3 regions of the Geobacillus sp. FSL K6-3411 genome follow, and region 2 is predicted to be linked to each of the others. Evidence: riboswitches for the same ligand, from Rfam matches in the RefSeq annotation. Region 2 holds a riboswitch; each other region holds the start of a gene.
What was found. A riboswitch is a leader RNA that binds a small molecule or an ion and turns the genes downstream of it on or off. The one in region 2 is predicted to bind S-adenosylmethionine.

Region 1 (7,523 bases), 200 kb from region 2:
GAGTTTTTCTAGACACGCACTCGCTCATCCGGTGATTGTTTACTTTTGATGCATCTTAAACTCCAAAAACAGCTCATTGTAGTAGGCAAGCATGCGCTTTCCTAAGTTTTCATACACTTCCAAACGTCCGACCGAATCTAAATCCGGATAAAAACGCTGGTCGTTGGCGATGTCTTTCGGTAAATAGCGAAGCGCCGCTTTATTCGGCGTCGAATAGCCGACATACTCAGCGTTTTGTGCCGCATGTTTTGGATCAAGCATAAAATTGATAAACGCGTGCGCTCCCTCGATGTTTTTCGCCGTTTTTGGAATTACCATATTGTCAAACCATAAGTTGGATCCTTCTTCGGGCACGACATAATCGAGCTTGTCGTTTTCGGCAATGATTTCCGCCGCATCGCCCGACCAGACGACACCGATGGCCGCCTCTTCATTGACGAGAAGCAGCTTGATTTCGTCGCCAACAATGGCCTTCACATTCGGCATGAGCCGGTCGAGCTTTTGTTTTGCCTCTCGCAGATGATGCTTGTTCGTATCATTGAGCGAATAGCCGAGGCTGTTTAATGCCATCCCCATCACTTCACGCGCCCCATCGACAAGCAAAATTTGATTACGCAAGCTTGGATCCCATAAATCGTTCCAGTCGGTGATCGTTTTGCCGCCAAGCATCTCGCGGTTGTAGACAATGCCAACCGTCCCCCAAAAATACGGCACCGAATACCGGTTATGCGGATCAAACGACAAGTCGAGAAACCGCGGTTCGATATATTTCAAATTCGGCAGCTTGTTATGGTCAAGCGGCAAGAGCAAGTTTTCCTCAATCATTTTGCTGATGGCGTAATCGGACGGAACGGCAACATCAAACGTCGCGCCGCCTTGAGCAATTTTCGCCATCATCGCCTCGTTCGAATCGAACGTTTCGTAAATCACTTTCCAGCCGGTTTCTTTTTCAAACTTCCGGATAAGCGCAGGGTCGATGTAATCGCCCCAGTTGTACACACTGACCGTCTTGTCGCCTCCATATCCTTCCGCTTCGTTCAGCTGCTGGGTCATGAACATGAGGGCGAACGCGGCGATGAATATAGCAGCAAATCCTTGAACAAGCCGTTTCACCTACTTCCGCCCCCCTATCCCATACATTCTCCCGCCTTTTTGGCTGAGCACGTAATAGCCGACGACAAGCAACATCGTAAACAAAAACAGCAATGTCGACAGCGCATTGATTGATAAGGAAATGCCTTGGCGCGCCCGTGAATAAATTTCTACCGATAACGTCGAGAAGCCGTTTCCGGTGACAAAAAATGTCACGGCAAAATCATCAAGCGAATAGGTGAGCGCCATAAAAAATCCGGCCCATATGCTCGGCGTCAAAAACGGAAGTACAACGCCCGACAGCACTTGCCACGGCCCTGCTCCCAAATCGCGCGCCGCATCGATTAACGTCGGACTCATTTCCTCGAGTTTTGGCAACACCATCAATACGACAATTGGCACGCTAAAGGCGATATGGGACAACAGCACGGACGTAAACCCCAGCTTAATGCCAGCCAGCGTAAACAGCAATAAAAACGAAGCACCGATAATGACATCCGGACTGACAATCAGCACGTTGTTGAGGGCGAGAAGGGTATGTTTCGTCCGTTGCCGCTTGACATAATAAATGGCCAATGCCCCGATGACGCCCAAAATCGTCGCGACTGCCGCTGACAACAAAGCGACGACAATCGTATTGAGCACGATGATCAACAATCGATCATCTGACAATACCTCGCGATACCATTCCAACGTGAATGATTGAAAATCGTGCATTGTCCCGCCGCTGTTGAACGAATAATACATCAAGTACCCAATCGGCGTGTACATAATAGCAAACACAACCAGCAAATATAAGCGCCCCCACCGATGTGTACGTTTCATCGACTTCCCTCTTTCCTTCCGCTTCCTGTCAAGAAGACAATGATCGCCATCGCGATCATTAACACAACGGCAATCGTTGCCCCCATCCCCCAATCTTGGGTGACGAGAAAATGCTGTTCAATGGCGGTACCAAGCGTAATGACGCGATTGCCCGCAACAAGACGCGTAATCATAAACAACGACAACGCGGGGATAAACACCGCTTGGCAGCCGGCTTTCACCCCGCCAAGCGTCAGCGGGAAAACGACACGGCGAAACGTTGTCCACGCCGAAGCGCCCAAATCGCGGGCAGCATCAATCAAGGTCGGCGGCAATTCTTCTAACGCATTAAAAATTGGCAGCACCATAAACGGAATAAAAATATACACCGAGACGAACACAAAGCTGAAATCAGTAAACAACAGCTGCCGCGCTCCGATGCCGATCGCTTGCAAGAAGGCGTTGGCCAACCCGTACGTGCCGAACAATCCTAAAAACGCATATACTTTCAACAACAAATTCACCCACATCGGCAAAATGAGCAACAACAGCCATAGCTGTTTATGCTTTGTTTTTGTCAACCAATAGGCAGTTGGATAACCGATCAATAATGATACAAGGGTAATTAAAAATGCGTACCAGAATGAATAAGCCATCATTTTCAAATAAATGGGCGTCAGCACTTTTTCATAATTGGCTATCGTCCACTGCCCATCGATATCCAAAAACGATTCATACACTAAAAACACGATCGGTGCGATAACAAACAAAACAAGCCATACGACGTAGGGGATCAAATACCAGTTCCGCCATGCCCGTTCCATTCTACGTCTCCTTTCTCCCTCTCGACTTGCATGACATGAATCGCCTCTGGTTCAAACCGGAGACCGACCGTTTCCCCCACTTCTGCTCTTCTTGTCGAATGAACAAGCCATTCGTTGCCGTTTTCATCGTAGCCGCAAATTTCATAATGAACACCGCGAAAGAGCAGCGAATCGACACGAATGACGATCTGACCATCTTTCGGCGCCACAAGTTCCAAATCTTCCGGTCGGATGACAACGTCGACCGGTTCATTAGGCGCAAAACCATGATCAACACAAACGAAACGCTGTCCGGCAAACTCGACAAGAAAATCTTCGATCATGCGCCCCGATAAAATGTTCGATTCCCCAATAAAATCGGCGACAAACCGATTGACTGGTTCATCGTAAATCTCTTTTGGTGTACCGAACTGCTGGATTTTCCCTTTATTCAAAACGAATATATAATCCGACATAGCCAATGCTTCCTCTTGATCATGCGTGACGAACACAAACGTGATTCCCAATCGGCGCTGCAGCTCCCGCAACTCGTACTGCATTTCCGTGCGCAGCTTCAAATCCAAGGCCGATAGCGGCTCATCCAAAAGCAGCACTTCCGGCTCATTCACGATCGCCCGCGCAATCGCAACGCGCTGACGTTGGCCGCCGGACATTTCTTGAATGCGCCGGCGCTCATACCCTTCCAAGTTGACAAACCGGAGCGCTTCACTCACCTTTTGGCGAATGTCGGCTTCTTTCATCTTTTTTATGCGCAAGCCAAAGGCGACATTTTCAAATACGTCCAAATGCGGAAACAAAGCATAATCTTGAAACACTGTATTGACTTGCCGCTTGTTTGGTGGGACGTCATTCATCGGCTTCCCATGGAAATAAACGGTGCCATCAGTTGGCTCAATAAACCCGGCAATCAGCCGCAAAATCGTCGTCTTCCCGCATCCCGACGGCCCAAGTAATGTATAAAACTTTCCTCTCTCCATCTCAAAACTAACATCATCCAATACCGCTGTCCCATCATATTCTTTTGTCACATGGTCAAAGCGGATGATTTCTTGTCTGCTCACCTTTGCACCCCCTACCCTTTCCATTTCCATCATTCCTAATTAGAACATATGAATGACAAAAGGGCAATGGAAAAATCATGACGGGCATTAGTAAAAATCAATAAGGGAGAACAAAAGCAACAGAACCCCCCCCTCAACTTGGAATGACGGGCTTCCCATGGTTCATATCGCCTTGAAAGCTTTGCGATTTCAACTAGCAAACTCCTCATCCCACTCTTCACCGATATTCCCGCCTTGCCAAGCAGAAAGAAGATTGATTCCGATGCCTGCACATCAATAAAGTCAAACATGATACCCCTCAACGCTAAGGCGACTGCGACAGAGAGCAACAGAAAATGAACAACCACTCCTAAGTGCTTTCGCCGAAGGAAGACAACTGTCAAAATAGCATTCAACATGACGAGCGAAAAAACAAAGATTCAGCGATCCTGCACTTCTTCCATAGACAGATGTTCATACATGTTAGCAACACCTTTCATTACGATGATCCTCCTCCAAACTCCCCTTCCCTTCGCCTCATTTTTTTCAATTTTCCCTCTTTACTGTATTGAACAATTTCAGAAAATGCGCTAAATTATAGAGTAATAGTCAGAACATTGCCCAACAACTTCATACAAACATTCTTATCAAGAGAGGGGGAGGGACTGGCCCGGTGAACCCTCAGCAACCTGGCCGCGGCCAAGGTGCTAAATCCAGACAGGCGGAAGCCTGGAAGATAAGAAGAAGCGAATGACAAGTCTTCTTCTTAGAAGGCTTTTTTCTTTTTATTTACGGAGAAACGGGGGGATCGGAACGTGGGATTGCTTGATGAGTTAAAACAACGCGTGCTGATCGCTGACGGGGCGATGGGGACGCTTCTATATTCCCATGGTATTGACCGTTGTTTTGAAGAATTGAATCTATCAAAACCAGAAGAAATCGTCCATATTCACGAGGCATATATCGCGGCGGGCGCTGATGTCATCCAGACGAATACATACGGCGCCAACTATGTAAAACTCGCCCGCTACGGCCTTGAGGACGAGGTGCCGTCCATCAACCGGGCGGCGGTGCGGCTCGCCAAGCAAGCGGCGAACGGGCGGACGCACGTACTCGGAACAATCGGCGGACTGCGCACATTGAACAAAAGCGCTGTGCCGCTTGAGGAAGTGAAGCGGACGTTCCGCGAGCAGCTGTTTGTCTTGCTTGCTGAGGGCGTGGACGGCGTGCTGCTTGAGACGTATTACGATTTAGAAGAGTTAGAGACGGTGCTCACCATCGCCCGCAAAGAGACAACCTTACCGATCATCGCCCACGTATCGCTTCATGAAGTTGGCGTCTTGCAAGACGGCACGCCGCTCGCTGATGCCCTCGCACGCTTAGAAGCGCTTGGCGCCGATGTTGTCGGGCTGAACTGTCGGCTCGGGCCTTACCATATGCTTCAGTCGCTGGAAGAAGTACCGCTGCCAACGCGCGCCTTTTTATCGGCGTACCCGAACGCGAGCCTCCCCGACTACCGCGACGGTCGGCTCGTCTATGAGACAAATGCCGAATATTTCGAGGAAACGGCTAAAGCGTTTCGTGACCAAGGGGTGCGCTTAATCGGCGGGTGCTGCGGCACGACGCCAAAACATATTGAAGCGATGGCTCGGGCGCTTCAAGACCGGAAACCCGTGACGAAAAAAACGGTAAAACGGCGTGCCGTGTCAGTATCAGTGCAAGCCGACAACCCGTCGGCAGTAACGCCGCTTTCAGAATTAGCCCGCACGCGCCGCTCGGTGATCGTTGAGCTCGACCCGCCAAAACAATTAGGTATTGACAAGTTTCTCGTCGGAGCCAAAGCGCTCCATGATGCCGGCATTGATGCACTAACGCTCGCTGACAACTCGCTCGCCACGCCGCGCATCAGCAACGTCGCGGTCGGCTCAATCGTGAAAGAACAACTCGGCGTCCGTCCACTCATCCATATTACGTGCCGTGACCGCAACTTGATCGGCTTGCAGTCGCATTTAATGGGGTTGCATACGCTCGGCATTACCGATGTGCTCGCTATTACCGGCGACCCATCGAAAATCGGTGACTTTCCTGGAGCAACATCGGTGTATGATTTATCATCATTCGACTTAATCCGCTTAATCAGCCAGTTTAACGAAGGACTGTCGTACTCCGGCAAACCGCTCGGGCAAAAAACGAACTTCTCAATCGGCGCAGCGTTCAATCCGAACGTCCGCCATTTAGATAAAGCCGTTGAACGCATGGAGAAAAAAATTCAATGCGGCGCTCATTATTTCTTGACCCAACCTGTTTATTCAGAAGAGAAAATCGTTGAGGTGTACGAAGCGACGAAGCATCTTCACACACCGATCTACATCGGCATTATGCCGCTTGTGAGCGCGCGCAACGCCGACTTTTTGCATCATGAAGTGCCGGGCATTACGCTTTCCGATGAGATTCGCGCCCGCATGGCGGCGTGCGGCAACGACCCAGTCGAGGCAACGCGCGAAGGAATTGCCATCGCCAAAGCGCTTATTGACGCTGCATTCGACTTGTTTAACGGCATTTATTTAATTACGCCGTTTTTGCGTTATGACATGACGGTTGAGCTCATCCGCTACATTCACGAAAAAGAAGCGGCCGCCAAAGAAAGGAAGGTTGTTCATGGCTAACATCACCTTAGAACAGCAACTACAGCGAAAAATTCTTGTCATCGACGGCGCCATGGGGACGATGATCCAAAGCGCCAACCTATCAGCATCTGATTTTGGCGGCGAGGCGTACGAAGGGTGCAACGAATATTTGACCCTCACCGCCCCGCATGTCATCCGCCATATTCATGAAGCGTACTTGGAAGCTGGCGCCGACATAATCGAAACGAACACGTTCGGGGCGACACGCATCGTGCTTGACGAATACGGCCTTGGGCATTTAGCGCTCGAACTGAACATCGAGGCCGCGAAACTGGCGAAACAAGCGGCCGAATTGTTCTCGACGCCGGACTGGCCGCGTTTTGTCGCCGGCTCGATGGGACCGACGACAAAGACGTTATCAGTGACGGGCGGAGCGACGTTTGACGAACTTGTTACCGCCTATGAAGAACAGGCACGCGGACTATTGTTAGGCGGTGTCGACCTTCTACTTTTGGAAACGTGCCAAGATACACTGAACGTCAAAGCGGGATTCATCGGCATTTCCAAAGCGTTTGAAGCCGTCGGCCGCCGCGTACCGCTTATGATTTCTGGAACGATTGAACCGATGGGCACGACGCTTGCCGGGCAGGCGATCGATTCGTTTTTCATCTCCATCCGCCATATGAATCCGATCGCTGTCGGCTTAAACTGCGCGACCGGTCCGGAATTTATGACCGACCATTTGCGCACGCTCGCCACGCTCGCCGACACAGCGGTCAGCTGCTATCCAAATGCTGGTCTGCCGGACGAAGAAGGGCATTACCATGAAACGCCGGACATGTTGGCAGAGAAAATTCGCCGTTTTGCTGAAAAAGGCTGGATCAACATTGTCGGCGGTTGTTGCGGCACGACACCGGACCATATTCGCGCCATTGCCGAAGCGGTGCGCGATCTTCCGCCGCGAGTCATCCCGTCTTCGTTTGACATACACGCTGTCTCCGGCATCGAGGCGCTCATGTACGATGAAACGATGCGCCCGCTCTTTGTCGGCGAACGGACGAACGTCATCGGCTCGCGCAAATTTAAGCGTCTCATCGCCGAAGGCAAGTACGAAGAGGCGGCAGAAATCGCCCGCG
Region 2 (7,523 bases):
CTCCGTGACGCAATCTTGCGGACCGAGAAGCGCCGCGGCAGCCGCCTCTTGAACAGCGCCGAACAAACTGACATACAAATGATCTTGCAACAGCTCAATCGCCCGGATGATCTGCTCGTTGCCAACGGCAAACGCGACACGCCAACCGGCCATATTGTACGTTTTGGAAAACGTGTAAATTTCAACACCGACCTCTTTCGCCCCATCAACTTCGAGAAAGCTGACCGGCTTTTTGCCATCAAAACCGATCGCCCCGTAGGCGAAATCATGCACAACAGCAATGCCGTACTTAGCGGCGAACGCCACTGTTTCAGCAAAAAACTCTTTCGTCGCCGTCGCCCCGGTCGGGTTGTTCGGATAGTTCAAAAACATCAGTTTGGCCTGATCAGCGACCGCTGCCGGAATGGCACTGTAATCAGGCAAAAATTGCTGCTCGGCGATAAGCGGCATCATTTCCATCCGTGCGCGGGCGAGCGCGATCCCGGACCAGTAGTCCGGATAGCCCGGATCCGGGACAAGCACCACATCGCCCGGATTGACGAGGCAAAGCGGCAGCTCAACAAGACCAGCCTTACCGCCAAACAAAATGGCTACCTCGCGGGTTGGATCCACATCAACCCCGTACTCACGCGCATAAAACGCAGCGACTGCTTTTTTCAAAAATGAGTAACCTTGAAACGGCGAATATTTATGGTATTTTGGATTGGCCACTGCCTGTTGCATCGCCTCAACAATATGGCCAGGCGTCGGCTGATCCGGATTGCCTTGCCCTAAATTAATGACATCGTGCCCGGCCTTTATTTTCGCTCCCACTTTGGCGACAAGCGAAGCAAAAAATTGCTTCGGCAACTGTTCAAGCAGTTCGGAAAAAGGAAATTCGGTCGTCATCGCCCACACCTTCTCAAAAATTTCTTGAAATTCTAGTGCAAAATCATATATCGTAAAAAGCAAAATGTAAAGTAAATTTTTTCATTGAGGTGAAAAACAATGACCATCCGCATCGCTTGCCTCCAATTGGATATCGCGTTTGGTGACCCGCAAAAAAACGAACAGCAAGCCGAAAAAGCCGTGGAACTCGCCGTCAAAGAAGGAGCCGATATCATCGTTCTTCCGGAGCTGTGGACGACCGGTTATGACTTGACGCGCTTAGATGAAATCGCTGATGACAATGCCGAACGGGCGAAAACGTTCGCCTCCCGATTGGCACAAACATACGGCATCCATTTTGTGGCCGGCTCAGTCGCTAAAAAAACGGACGCCGGCGTAACGAACACAATGATTGTCGCCAATCGAAACGGCCAAATCATCAAGGAATATAGCAAAGTTCATTTGTTTCAGCTGATGGATGAGCATTTGCATTTGCAGTCAGGAAACGAGCCAGGCTTGTTTTCGCTTGATGAGTTGTCGTGTGCCGGGGTCATTTGCTATGACATCCGTTTTCCGGAATGGATTCGCACCCATGCCTTGTCTGGAGCCGAATTGTTGTTTGTTGTCGCCGAATGGCCGCTTCCTCGCCTTCACCATTGGAGGACGTTGCTGATGGCGCGGGCGATCGAAAACCAATGCTATGTGGTCGCCTGCAATCGAGCCGGAAGCGACCCAAACAACGTCTTTGCTGGCCATTCGCTCATCATCGATCCATGGGGGGAAATCCTCGCTGAGGCGGATGAGGACCCAGGCATCCTTCTAGCCGACATCGACCCGGCTCTCGTCAGAGATGTTCGTTCGCGCATCCCCGTATTTGCTGACCGCCGGCCGCGCCTTTATGAAGAGACGGCAAAAAAATTTTTTAAAACGTATTGACAATCGGCCTGCTTAAGCTGTATTATTCGAATCAAGCAACCGAACAATTGCCAACATCACAAAAATTCCAAAAACTAAATAAGCAGATTCGGTACTCTTATCAAGAGTTGGCTGAGGGAACTGGCCCAATGAAGCCCAGCAACCGACCGTAATGCTATCGTGAGATAGGGCGCACGCATAAGCGGCGCCGGAAGCGATCCGCTTCCGCAGGGCACGGTGCTAAGTCCACCGGAAAGACAGACGTCTTTCTGGAAGATAAGAGGCGCGAAGACCGAGAATCTTCAAGCCTCTTTCCGTATGCGAAAGAGGTTTTTTATTTGCCAAAACTAAAGGGGGAACGTGAAAATGGCGATTATCCAATCATCTGCTTACGAACCGCTCACCGAACAAAAAGCGACCGCCCTCGCCGTCCGCCTCGGCTTGTTCCGCGACGGAACACCGCTTTTATGCCGTGAGATCGGCGACGGCAACTTAAACTTAGTGTTTCACGTCGTCGACCAAGAAACAAAGCAAGGCATCATCATTAAGCAAGCGCTGCCGTACGCGAAAGTCGTCGGTGAAAGCTGGCCGCTCACATTAAAGCGTGCGGTCATTGAGAGCAACGCACTGCGCACGTTTGCCAGCTACGTACCACAATATGTGCCAAAAGTCTACTATTCTGACGAATCGCTCGCCATTACGGTGATGGAAGATTTGTCCTATTTACAAATCGCCCGCAAAGGGCTGATTGAAGGGAAAACGTATCCGCTTCTGTCTAGGCATATCGGTGAATTCATTGCCAAAACGGCGTTTTACACGTCTGATTTCGGCATGAACCAACAAGAGAAAAAGAAATTGGCACAAAGTTTTGTCAATCCGGAGCTGTGCAAAATTACGGAAGATCTCGTCTTTACCGATCCGTTTTTCGACCATGACTCGAACAATTTTGAAGACGAATTGCACCTGGATGTGGAAACACTTTGGAACGACGACCGTCTCCATCTCGAAGCAGCGAAGCTGAAGCGCAAATTTTTAACCGAAGCTGATGTATTGCTGCATGGTGATTTACATACTGGCAGCATTTTCGCCAGTGATGACGAAACGAAAGTGATCGACCCGGAATTCGCCTTTTACGGCCCGATCGGGTTTGACCTTGGCCACTTTATCGCCAACTTGCTGTTAAATGCGTTGTCCCGCCCTGAATCAGAGCGCCGTCCGCTCTTTGATCACATCGACCGAACATGGGCTGTCTTTACGTCCGTGTTCTCGGAGCTTTGGCGCACCGAAAGTGTCGAAACGTATGCCGCAACGCCCGGCCTGCTTGACGATGTGCTGCGGCAAACGTTCATCGACGCCGTCGGCTTTGCCGGCTGCGAAGTCATCCGTCGGACGATCGGCCTCGCCCATGTTGCCGATCTTGACGGCATTGAGCAAAAAGACGAACGGCTTGCGGCAAAGCGACACGCGCTTCGCCTTGGCCGCCGCCTGATCGTTGAACGCGCCGAACTAGACGGAACGGAAGACTTCCGCCGGCTGTTTGTCGAGACGGAACGATAACACCACTCTCTCAAGACGGCTGTTCAACACCACTCCAGGCAAACTGAAACATGTACAAGGAAAGGAAGACGACGATGAGCACATTTGCTATCCCGCGCTCAGTTGAATGGCACGAAACGCATGTGACGATTTTAAATCAACAAAAGCTGCCGTCGGTAACTGAATATCTCGACTTGCATACGCTCGAAGATGTACATGACGCGATCGTGACACTGAAAGTGCGCGGGGCACCGGCGATCGGCATCACCGCCGCCTATGGCTTGGCGCTTGCTGCTTCCCGCTACGAAACCGAATCCGTCGACGAGTTTCAGCGCCGTTTAAAACAAGACCGCGATTATTTGGCGAGTGCTCGCCCGACGGCCGTCAATTTGTTTTGGGCGCTTGATCGGCTCGTTGCCGCCGCTAAAAGCGCCGCTTCCGTCAACGAAGCAAAAACAACACTCGTTCACGAAGCGATCCGCATTCAAATCGAAGATGAAGATGTGTGCCGTCGCATCGGCGAGCATGCCTTGTCTCTTTTTCATCGAGGCGATCGAATCATGACCATCTGCAACGCTGGCTCGATCGCCACCGCCCGCTACGGAACGGCACTCGCCCCATTTTATTTGGCAAAAGAAAAAGGGATTGAGTTGTCCGTCTATGCCTTGGAAACGCGGCCTGTCTTGCAAGGAGCTCGTCTGACCGCCTGGGAACTCATGCAAGCAGGTGTCGATGTGACGCTCATTACTGACAATATGGCCGCACAAACGATCAAGGCGAAAAACATTAATGCTATTATCGTCGGCGCTGACCGGATCGCACAAAACGGCGATACAGCGAATAAAATCGGCACATTTGGCCTCGCCTTGCTCGCCCAATCGTTTGGCATCCCGTTTTACGTCGCTGCCCCGCTGTCAACGATCGACCTGGCGACGAAAACAGGGACGGATATCCCAATTGAAGAGCGTCATCCAGATGAAGTGACCCATCTAAACGGGGTGCGCATCGCCCCGGAAGGCGTCAACGTATACAACCCGGCGTTTGATGTCACACCAAACGAACTCATTACCGCCATCATTACCGAAAAAGGCATCGTCTACGGAGACTATGAAACGGAGCTGCCATCGTTAGTTGCAAAGGAGGAGCACCATGAAACAGCTTAAAATCTCATCGTTCCTTCTTTTCTTGGCCATGTTCTTTGTCTTAGCGGGCTGCACAAATGAGCAAGACGCAATGAGCGCAAAGCCGGCCAATGAAACGAAGGCAACGAATAATGAAACAACCGTTGACAAAACAGCAGCCACAAGCAGTGAAGAGGCCGCCATCCCAGAAAAACTGAAACAGCCAGTGAAAATCGCCGCCATTATGCAGATGTCGATCGGGACGTTCTCATCACAATACATCGCCGGCGTGAAAGAACAAGTGCAAAAGTTCGGCGGTGAAGTGCAAATTTATAATGCCGATAACGATTTAACGAAGATGGCCTCTTATGTCGAGACGGCCATTACGCAAAACGTCGATGCTATTTTGCTTGACCACGGCCGCGCCGACGCGCTCGAAGGTCCCGTGAAAAAAGCAGTTGAAAAAGGCATCCCGGTCGTAGCATTTGACAATGATTTGAACATTCCGGGCGTCACCGTCATCGACCAAGACGACTATAGCCTCGCTTGGAAGACGTTAAAAACACTTGCGGAAGACTTAAACGGCGAAGGCAAAATCGTCACGATTTGGGTCGGCGGTTTTACGCCAATGGAGCGACGCCATGTCATTTACGACGCATTTAAAAAACGCTACCCAAACATTAAAGAAGTCGCCAAGTTCGGCACAGCGAGCGCTAACACCGCCTTAGACACACAAACACAAATGGAGGCCATTTTGAAAAAATATCCGAATAAGGGCGACATCGACGCCGTTTTCGCCACATGGGACGAGTTCGCCAAAGGAGCAACGCGCGCCATCGAACAAGCCGGGCGCACGGAAATTAAAGTGTACAGCATTGATCTAAGCGATGAAGACTTGCAAATGATTCAAAAATCGAACAGCCCGTGGGTGGCGACGACCGCTACCGATCCAGCCGAAGTCGGTCGCGTTCAAGTACGCTTCGCCTATCAAAAAATCGCTGGTGAAAAAACGCCGAACATTTACTCACTTGAACCGCACTTAGTGAAACGATCCGATCTGCCGGACAAACAAATATCAATGGGCGAGCTCTCGCAATACATCCCAAGCTGGGGACAATCGAATATCGCCATCTCGCCGTGGATGAAAACACTAGAAGCTCAGGTGAGCCAAAAATGAGCGGCTTGTCAATGAAGGCCATTGAAAAAGCGTTTGGCACGGTGCGCGTGCTTAACGGCGTGAACTTTGACGTCCGTCCGGGCGAAGTTCACGCCCTTTTAGGCATGAATGGTGCTGGCAAAAGCACGCTCATGAACATTTTAGCCGGCGCCATTCTGCCGGACGCCGGCACCATCACGATCGACGGCACCCCGTGCGCGTTTTCGTCGCCGCGTGAGGCGAAGCAGGCGGGCATTGGCCTTGTCGTCCAGGAAGTTGACACGGCGCTGTTTCCCGGCTTGCCGATTTACGAAAACTTAGCAGCTGATGAACTAGCTGACGTCAAACACCATCCCATCCGCTCGCTGCGCGAAGAAAAGAAGTGGGCCGCCGCACTTCTTCACCGTGTCGGCCTTTCCATTCCACCGACGAAGCTCGTGCGTGACTGTTCACTCCATGAAAAGCAGCTCATCGTGCTGGCGAAAGTATTGTCATCAAACGCGCGCTACATCATTTTGGACGAACCGACCGCCGCGTTAAGTGAGGCGGAAACAAAGCGGCTGTTTGCCATCATTCATGAACTGAAACAGCAGGGAGTCGGCTTTATTTATATTTCTCATAAGCTCAAAGAGGTGCAGGAAATCGCCGATCGACTAACGATTTTGCGCGATGGACGCATCGTCTATCAAGGCGCTGCCGGAAGCCAGTCGCTTGAAGACATCGTCCTTCACATGACCGGGACAAAACAGGCCGCCACTGCAAAACAAGCGCGTACGTACGGAAGCGAGATCGCCTTTGCCGCCCGCGGAATCAAGATCGACAAAACGAGCACAACGGTCGATATATACGCCCATCGCGGCGAAATTGTCGGCATCGCCGGTTTGGTCGGCGCCGGCAAAACAGAGCTCGCTGAAAGTCTCGTCGCCCACCGGAAAACGTCTGGCGAATGGCAGCTTGACGGCCAACACTATACATTTTCGTCGCCATATGAAGCGATTGCCGCCGGTCTTTGCCTGATCCCAGAAGAACGGCGCAAACAAGGGCTGTTTTTGTCTGAGTCGGTGCAGACGAATTTAACCGTCCGCCTCCTTTCTTGGCTGTCGCATTGGCAATGGATCAGTCGGATGAAAGAAACGGACGCAGCCAATGGGCTCGTTCGCTCACTCGGCATCCATCCGCCATCACCATCCATCGCCGTCCGCCATTTGAGCGGCGGCAACCAGCAAAAAGTCGTGATCGGCAAATGGCTAAACACGAACGCGCGTGTCTTTTTATTCGATGAACCTACGAAAGGAATCGATGTTCATGCCAAACAAGATGTATTTTCCATTATCCGCACTCTTGCTGATGAGGGGAAAACCGTGCTGTACTTTTCAAGTGAATTTCGTGAGCTGCTAGAAGTTTGCGACACGATTTATATCATGGTAGACGGCCGGCTGCTCGCCCGTCTGCCGGCCGCTGAATTAACCTATGAGCAGCTTGTTTATTATTGCAGCGGAGGTGAGATCGATGGCCCAGCCGGCCGTTTCCGCGACACCGTCGAAAAAAGCGGTGTTGTCTACTCTTGAGTTTTTGTATAAACATGGCACACTGTTGGCCATTTTAGCCGTGATCGCCTATTTTGGCATCACACAAGACCAGTTTTTTACGTATGAAAACTTCAGCGACATTTTGCGCTCGATTTCGATCGTGACACTCGTAGCGATCGGCATTACCTTTTCGCTGATCGTTGACGGCTTCGATTTATCGGTCGGCTCGACGGTAAGTCTCGCGACCATCGCCAGTGCAGCGGCGCTCGTTTTGTACCGCCAAGAAATTTTCGTTACGTTGCTCGTTCCGCTTTTACTCGGTATCGCCGTCGGGCTGCTTAATTCGCTATTGATCGTCAAGTTCAAATTGCCTGATTTGCTCGCGACCTTAGCAACCAT
Region 3 (7,523 bases), 410 kb from region 2:
GACAACGCTTACAAACTTGCGCTATCCTAAAGACAAGTTAATCATTTTGTGGCGGAGAAACGGAGACCCACACATGTTTCCTTTGAATAGGGGAAGTGTGTGGGTCTTTGTTTTTTTGCCCAACGTGCAACCTTCCGGAAGGAGCACTGAAGCAGGAAATGGCAGAGGAAATCACGAATGAAAAGGGGGAAGAGACCAAATGTCACCATTTTTAGGAGAACTCGTCGGAACGGCGCTGCTCATCATTTTCGGATCCGGGGTGTGCGCCGGCGTGAACTTAAAGAAATCGTATGCCGCGAATTCCGGTTGGATCGTGATTACGATGGGGTGGGGGCTAGCAGTCGCGATCGCAGCGTATGCCGTCGGCCAATATAGCGGCGCTCATCTCAATCCGGCCTTAACCGTGGCGTTGGCCATAAGCGGCGACTTCCCATGGGACGATGTACTGATGTATGTCATTGCTCAGGTACTTGGGGCGATGATTGGGGCGGCTGTTGTTTATCTCCACTATTGGCCGCATTGGAAAGAAACAGATGATCCTAGTATTAAGCTCGGTGTATTTGCTACTAGTCCGGCCGTGCCGAATGTGTCTGCTAACTTGCTGAGCGAAATGATCGGTACGTTTGTGCTCGTCCTAGGGATTTTAGCCATTGGTGCCAACCGATTCGCCGATGGCCTCAACCCGTTTATTGTCGGCTTTCTCATTATCGCCATCGGCTTGTCGCTCGGCGGTACGACCGGGTATGCCATCAACCCGGCACGTGATTTCGGACCGCGCCTCGCCCACTTTTTGTTGCCGATCCCGGGAAAAGGACCATCAAATTGGTCGTACGCCTGGGTGCCGATTATCGGGCCGCTGCTTGGCGGTGCGCTTGGCAGTCTAGTATATAAAGCGTTGTTTTTAGGAAAGACAAGTGCGGCGCTATGGGGCGTGCTCATTGCCGCGGCGGCGGTGCTGGCTGGAGCTGGCATGATGAAAGGAAAAGGGGCGGGCTCGGCGGTAGCGGATCGCCGTTCAGTTTGATAGGAGGCCCGGTGTTTGCGGCGGTGTCATTGAGCTGAAAAAATCAAGTAGGAGAGGAGAATGTTCATGACAGATCAATATATTTTAGCGATTGACCAAGGCACAACAAGCTCGCGCGCCATTTTGTTCAACCGTGGTGGAGAAATTGTTCATATGGCGCAAAAAGAATTTACGCAATATTTCCCACAGCCCGGCTGGGTTGAGCATAATGCGAACGAAATTTGGGGCTCGGTGCTTGCGGTCATTGCCAGTGTCTTGTCTGAGGCGCAAGTGAAGCCGGAACAAGTGGCGGCGATCGGCATTACGAACCAGCGGGAAACGACCGTTGTCTGGGAAAAAGAGAGCGGCAATCCGATTTACAACGCCATCGTTTGGCAATCGCGGCAAACGGCTGATATTTGCGACGAGTTGAAAGCGAAAGGGTATGATCCGCTGTTTCGCGAAAAAACGGGGCTGCTCATTGACGCTTATTTTTCGGGAACGAAAGTGAAATGGATTTTAGATCATGTCGACGGAGCGCGTGAACGGGCGGAGCGCGGCGAGCTGCTGTTTGGCACGATCGACACGTGGCTTATTTGGAAGCTGTCCGGCGGCCGCGCTCATGTGACTGATTACTCGAATGCGTCGCGTACATTGATGTTTAACATTCATACGCTTGAATGGGACGATGAGTTGCTTGCAATTTTAAACGTGCCAAAGGCGATGCTCCCTGAGGTGCGGCCGTCCTCGGAAGTATATGCGAAAACCGTTCCGCATCATTTCTTCGGCGTGGAAGTGCCGATCGCTGGGGCGGCGGGTGACCAGCAGGCAGCCTTGTTCGGACAGGCGTGCTTTGCTGAAGGGATGGCGAAGAATACATACGGCACCGGCTGCTTTATGCTCATGAACACCGGAGAAAAAGCGGTGCAGTCAAAACACGGGCTGTTGACAACAATTGCTTGGGGCATCGATGGCAAAGTCGAATATGCGCTTGAAGGCAGCATCTTCGTCGCCGGTTCGGCCATTCAATGGCTGCGCGACGGCTTGCGGATGATCAAAACGGCGGCTGACAGCGAAACGTACGCCGAAAAAGTCGAGTCAACGGACGGGGTGTACGTTGTCCCGGCGTTCGTCGGTCTCGGCACGCCGTATTGGGACAGCGAGGTGCGTGGAGCGGTGTTTGGCCTCACACGTGGCACGACGAAAGAACATTTCATCCGTGCGACATTGGAATCGCTCGCCTACCAGACAAGGGACGTGCTCGCCGCTATGGAAGCGGATGCCGGCTTGCCGCTGACGACATTGCGCGTCGACGGAGGAGCGGTGAAAAACAACTTGCTCATGCAGTTTCAAAGCGATTTGCTCGCTGTGCCGGTCGAGCGGCCGATGATTAGCGAGACGACCGCGCTTGGAGCGGCGTACTTAGCTGGGCTGGCGGTCGGCTATTGGGGCAGTCGTGAAGATATTGCTGCCCAGTGGCAGCTTGAGCGCCGCTTTGAGCCGCAGATGACTGACGATAAGCGAACGGCACTCTATGAAGGCTGGAAAAAAGCAGTGCGGGCGGCGATGATGTTTAAATAACGGGAAGAAAACGGATACCCTTGGCTGAGGGTGTCCGTTTTTTGGTGGTTCAAAACAGGAGCAAAGCTGATGGTAGCGAAGGGCAGGGATGTCAGCGCACGCCCTGACAAGCCTTTACTTGTTCGCAACCCGTCTGGAAAAGAGAAAGACAACCGCTATCTTATTTTATAAAACTATGTGCTAAATATTCAACAACCATAAAAAAGCAACAGCTGGCAAAAACCAAAACAACCTATCATCTCGCTTGCGTTGCAACATCAAGCAGCCAGCGCCTCAAAGTAACTAAAATAGGCAGAAGAAACAAAAAGTTTGCACTTTTGTTTCCCCATGGTAATATAAGAGTAAATTGCATATGTCTTATCAAGAGTGGGCGAGAGAACGGGCTTGATGACCCCACAGCAACCTGCCGCTGGCAAGGTGCTAAAACCCGCAAAGCGAGTTCGCTTTGGATGATAAGAACGGTTCCACCCCTTTTCGCATCATTCCGAGGCGAAAGGGGTTTTTTGATGGATGGGAGGTGAGGAAGAAACAATGGCGGAACGATTTTCGATCCGCGCTTGCATGGCGGCACATTTGCCGGCTGCGGCGTTTGCGGTTCACGTTATGCGTTGCGTGCGGGCGGAACTCATTCAGTTTGATTCACAGGCGGTCGTGCATGTCGACCGTGAGGACGGGTATGTCCATTTGTATGGGGAAGCACAAGGAACGATATTTTCTATCTTGCTAACGAACGCTGAGGTGGATGAATGGAAAGCGGAAGATCCGTATGCCCTTGACCGCTATATATGGATGGAGCTAGGAAAAAAAGAAATTTTGCCTACGCGAATGACACCGTATTTGCGAGCAGTGTTTTCCATTGAGTCCTAAAGAAGAACAACGAATGACCGCAAAAAAATGGGCATATGCCATCATCCAAGTATCGCAGCACCAAAAGCATGTTATCAAAACGCCGTCGGTCTGGAACGGTTAAGATACATACAAACGAGACGCCTGAGACGCCGAAATGAACGTTTTTACAACTTGACGAGTCGGTTATCGGCGAGCTGATTGAAAGGATACAACACAAATTTGCCCGCTGAAGGGAAATGACATCACTTCGCATAAGGCAAGGCATTGAGCAAAAGAAAGAGAGGCTCGTGTCGGTTGGTGGTTCCGTTTGTCCGAGGAAGAGATGACGAGCCGAAAGAAAGCAAGAATCCTCATCGTCTGGGCCGCCTGTTGCCATCGATCTTTGGGCGTTAGGGCATGGCTAACGCCCTTCCATTTTCTTGTCTCGACCGCATGCCGATCGGTGGCATGAGTTTATCAGCTTTGTTTTATACAGGGGGGAGTTGGGCTGAATCAGGAACGATTCCCGGTGAGGGGTCAACTCCTTGTTTGCAACGCGCGTTCGGGTTATTAAACGAAGGGCGGTGTGGACGGAAAGGGACGTTGATGTAAAAAGAGCTCTTTGGGGGTCGTGGTCTTTTCGATCCGATGATATACTAGAAAAAGAGGGGAGGAGATTTAGTGGAAGAAACGATCGTTCACGCCATTCAAGATGACTATCCGGATGAATTTGCTTGGTGCTATGGCTGTGGCCGACTGAATGAACATGGCCACCATTTCCGCACTGGATGGCAGGGAGACAAGACGGTAACCGTATACACTCCGCGCCCAGAACATACGGCCATCCCTGGATTTGTGTACGGTGGACTGATCGCCTCGCTGATCGACTGCCACGGCACCGGCTCAGCAGCGCTTGCGTTGCACCGGAAAAATGGCCATGAGCCGGGCAGTGGGGAAGCGCCGCCGCGCTTTGTCACCGCTTCACTGCATGTCGATTTTCTCAAACCGACGCCGCACGGTGTGCCGCTTGTGGCCATCGGCACGGTGACGGAAATTCATCCGAAAAAATGGCAAGTCGACGCCGAAGTGTTTGCGAACGGCGAATTGTGTGCCCGCGGACAAGTCGTAGCTGTCGTCATGCCAAAAACATTTGTCCGTCCTTAACAGACAGCGAAAAGCGCCGGAGAGCCGCCGTTTTTTGACAGCGCTTTCTTCGGCGCTTTGCAGCTGGAGTTCGACTAAGGACGGCAATGTTGCTTTCGCGTTTAGTTTCTCTATTGGAGAAATCACGTTGTTGTATATTATCAACCTTCTAGCGTCCAAGAACGTTTAGTAGACATTGTTCTTTCATCGTTTGTCCATAATCAGCACCGATGACGTAGCGCTTGCTACCTCTTTGCCGTTTTGCCGTACGGTGGCGGTCACATAGGCGATAGTCCGGCCGAATTTTTCCACTTGTGCCTCGATTTCTGCTTCTCCGGCTTCCATCGGACGATGAAATGTCGTTTGCAAGTTGATTGACGCATGGAGTTGATCATCGCGAAGCAAGGTCGTCACCGCATAAGCCATCATAATGTCTGCCGCCGCTCCGACAAATCCGCCCATGATCACCCCATTGCCGTTAAGCAATGATTCGCTTACCGTCCATACACCTTTCGCATAGCCGTCCCGAGCTTCCGTCAAGTGAACGCCAAGTGTTACGTCGCATGGCGGCGGCGCGCTTTGACCAGTGATCACCTCGTGCAAGTTCGTCAATTGCTTCATCTCTAACACCCTTTCTGTTATGAATCATGGTGGTTGTATTCGCCAAACAGCGACGATTTCCTCTTTTCTCGTTGGGAGGAAGGAGAATGGAAAAGAGAAAGCGAAAAAGTCCAATCGAGGAAAACCGAAAGGAGGAAGAGTGGATGTACCAACCACCAGAGGCGAGCTGCTGGACGGGGCGGGTGGACAGTGTGAGCGATGAACGGGCGTTTCGTCTCCATCAGCGCATTCGCCTATTAGATTTATCGGGGCCATTAACGCCGTTGGAACAAGCAGCGGCTTTTATTGGATTTGTGTGCGACGAAGGAGTGCGCCACAATCAAGGACGCCAAGGAGCGAAAGAGGCGCCAGCCGCCGTGAAAGCAGCGTTGGCGCGGTTGCCATGGCATCTTCCATCAGGAGCGTCGATCTACGATGCAGGCGATATCGTTTGTGCTGACGGACGTCTCGAACAAAGCCAGGCCGAACTCGGAAAAGCCATCGCCCGCCTGTTGCAGAGCGGGGTGGCGCCGGTGGTGATCGGCGGCGGCCATGAGACGGCGTATGGCCATTACTTGGGCGTCCGTGCAGCGCTTGGGCCGAACGCTCGATTGGGCATCATCAATATTGACGCTCATTTCGATTTGCGTCCGTACGACAACGGGCCGACGTCAGGGACGATGTTTCGACAAATATTAGATGAAGATAAACAGGTGGGGTATTGCTGCTTAGGGATTCAGCGGCTTGGGAACACGGCAGCGCTGTTTGCGGACGCGGAGAGGTACGGATGCGAATACATACTCGAAGAACAGCTAACGGCGGGAGCGATCGAGGCGGCTTATGAACGAATTGAACAATTTGCCTTGAGGCATGACAGCATAATATTGACCATTTGCATGGACGCGATCAGTGCGGCTGCAGCGCCAGGAGTGAGCGCGCCGTCGCCGTTTGGACTCTCTCCATCATTGGCACGTGCGCTCATTCGCCGAATCGTTTCCCACCCAAAAACAATCAGTGTGGATCTTTGCGAAGTCAATCCGCTCGTTGATGAAGGCGGAAAAACAGTGGCGTTAGCCGCCGCCTTCTGCATGGAAGCGCTTCTTCATTTTCGACGTTTGCAACCGAGGCGGTGAGAAGATGAAATTGGTCATTGCCGAACGGGATCACAACGAACGGGAGGCGATCCGCTGGCTTGTGTCTGCGTATTCACTGCCGATTGAGCAAGTGTACACGGCGGCCACGGTGGAGGAGATGAGGGCGCTTCTAGAGCGGGAGGCGCCGGAGCTATTGTATGTCGAATTAGATATGATTCCGTATGAACAATGGGGGAAAGCGACGTCTTGCATCCGTTTGTTTTGCCAGCGGGTGATTGCGGTGACCGCCGAGGCGACATTCGCGCGGGCAAAACAAGCCATCGATTTACAATGCGTCGATTTGCTTGTGAAGCCGCTTGAGCCCGCCAAACTGAAACAAGCGTTGAGAACGGCGGCTTCGCTTTCCGCTGGCGGTGAACGCCCCCGTCTTGATGCCCATTTTGACGATTATCGCCCGTTATTTTACGAGGACTTTGCTGATGTCTCCTTCCATGTATGGCTGGTGCAAGCGGAACAGCCTTCCCTATCTGCTGAGGTGGTTCGCTTTTTAACGAGCTATCCGTTTCGCCGGCGTGCGCGCGTATTACCGTTGACTCATATGGCGGTGTGCCTTTTTCCCGAGCTGCCGGGCAATGGAAAGGAAGAAGCATGGAAGATGATGCGCGATTGGGAGGAGGAACATCATGAACCGTTGGCGGTGGTCATCATGCCACCGGATGGTCAGCAATCGGTGCGTATGCGCTATCAAGCTGCCCGCCGGCTGCTCGAGACGACATTTTTTATCGGCTACCAGCAAGTGATTGCTCCAGCGCCTGAATATGAACAGTGGCGTGAGTTGGATCCGTTTTTGACGCCGGAAGAGCAACGACAATGGGTTGAAATGCTTGAGCAGTTTGACCACGAGGCGGTCAAACGATGGTTGCAGAATGAATTTTCCCATTGGACGCCGCCGTTTCCGAGCCCAGAGATGGTACGCACGCGGCTGACGAGTATCTTGGCGCAAATCCGGCGATTCATGAAAACATACCGTCTTGACCACGGCACGATGGAATGTGAGTACATGCGTCTATTTCAAGACATTTTGTACAATCCTGTGCTGTATCGTATCGTCCAAGAATTGATTTTGTTTTTATACCGGCTGCTCCACGAAGCGAGGAGGGCTGAGGAAGGTGCGCGTGTCGACGCCATCGAACGGGGGCTTCGCTATATGGAAACGCATTTTCGCGATCCGTCGCTCACGCTGGAGCGGACCGCGGCAGCAGCCGGACGCAGCC

Region 1: another riboswitch for S-adenosylmethionine. It lies ahead of NSQ22_RS03925 (bifunctional homocysteine S-methyltransferase/methylenetetrahydrofolate reductase); the one in region 2 lies ahead of mtnK (S-methyl-5-thioribose kinase).
Region 3: another riboswitch for S-adenosylmethionine. It lies ahead of NSQ22_RS07085 (hypothetical protein); the one in region 2 lies ahead of mtnK (S-methyl-5-thioribose kinase).

Annotation. Positions count from the first base shown of each region.
Region 1 covers NZ_CP150187.1:773,300-780,822, reverse strand. Annotated here, with positions in the region: gene NSQ22_RS03945 (ABC transporter substrate-binding protein) at 40-1,113, opposite strand; gene NSQ22_RS03940 (ABC transporter permease) at 1,114-1,917, opposite strand; gene NSQ22_RS03935 (ABC transporter permease) at 1,914-2,720, opposite strand; gene NSQ22_RS03930 (ABC transporter ATP-binding protein) at 2,690-3,781, opposite strand; SAM riboswitch class I at 4,402-4,503, shown strand; gene NSQ22_RS03925 (bifunctional homocysteine S-methyltransferase/methylenetetrahydrofolate reductase) at 4,576-6,426, shown strand; gene metH (methionine synthase) at 6,419-7,523, shown strand, end outside.
Region 2 covers NZ_CP150187.1:976,505-984,027, reverse strand. Annotated here, with positions in the region: gene NSQ22_RS05010 (pyridoxal phosphate-dependent aminotransferase) at 1-888, opposite strand, end outside; gene NSQ22_RS05005 (carbon-nitrogen family hydrolase) at 988-1,803, shown strand; SAM riboswitch class I at 1,898-2,065, shown strand; gene mtnK (S-methyl-5-thioribose kinase) at 2,149-3,339, shown strand; gene mtnA (S-methyl-5-thioribose-1-phosphate isomerase) at 3,414-4,481, shown strand; gene NSQ22_RS04990 (sugar ABC transporter substrate-binding protein) at 4,468-5,616, shown strand; gene NSQ22_RS04985 (sugar ABC transporter ATP-binding protein) at 5,613-7,163, shown strand; gene NSQ22_RS04980 (ABC transporter permease) at 7,105-7,523, shown strand, end outside.
Region 3 covers NZ_CP150187.1:1,386,788-1,394,310, forward strand. Annotated here, with positions in the region: gene NSQ22_RS07075 (MIP/aquaporin family protein) at 200-1,024, shown strand; gene glpK (glycerol kinase GlpK) at 1,091-2,584, shown strand; SAM riboswitch class I at 2,939-3,043, shown strand; gene NSQ22_RS07085 (hypothetical protein) at 3,116-3,451, shown strand; gene NSQ22_RS07090 (hypothetical protein) at 3,830-4,024, shown strand; gene NSQ22_RS07095 (PaaI family thioesterase) at 4,094-4,576, shown strand; gene NSQ22_RS07100 (PaaI family thioesterase) at 4,760-5,176, opposite strand; gene hutG (formimidoylglutamase) at 5,320-6,288, shown strand; gene NSQ22_RS07110 (helix-turn-helix domain-containing protein) at 6,293-7,523, shown strand, end outside.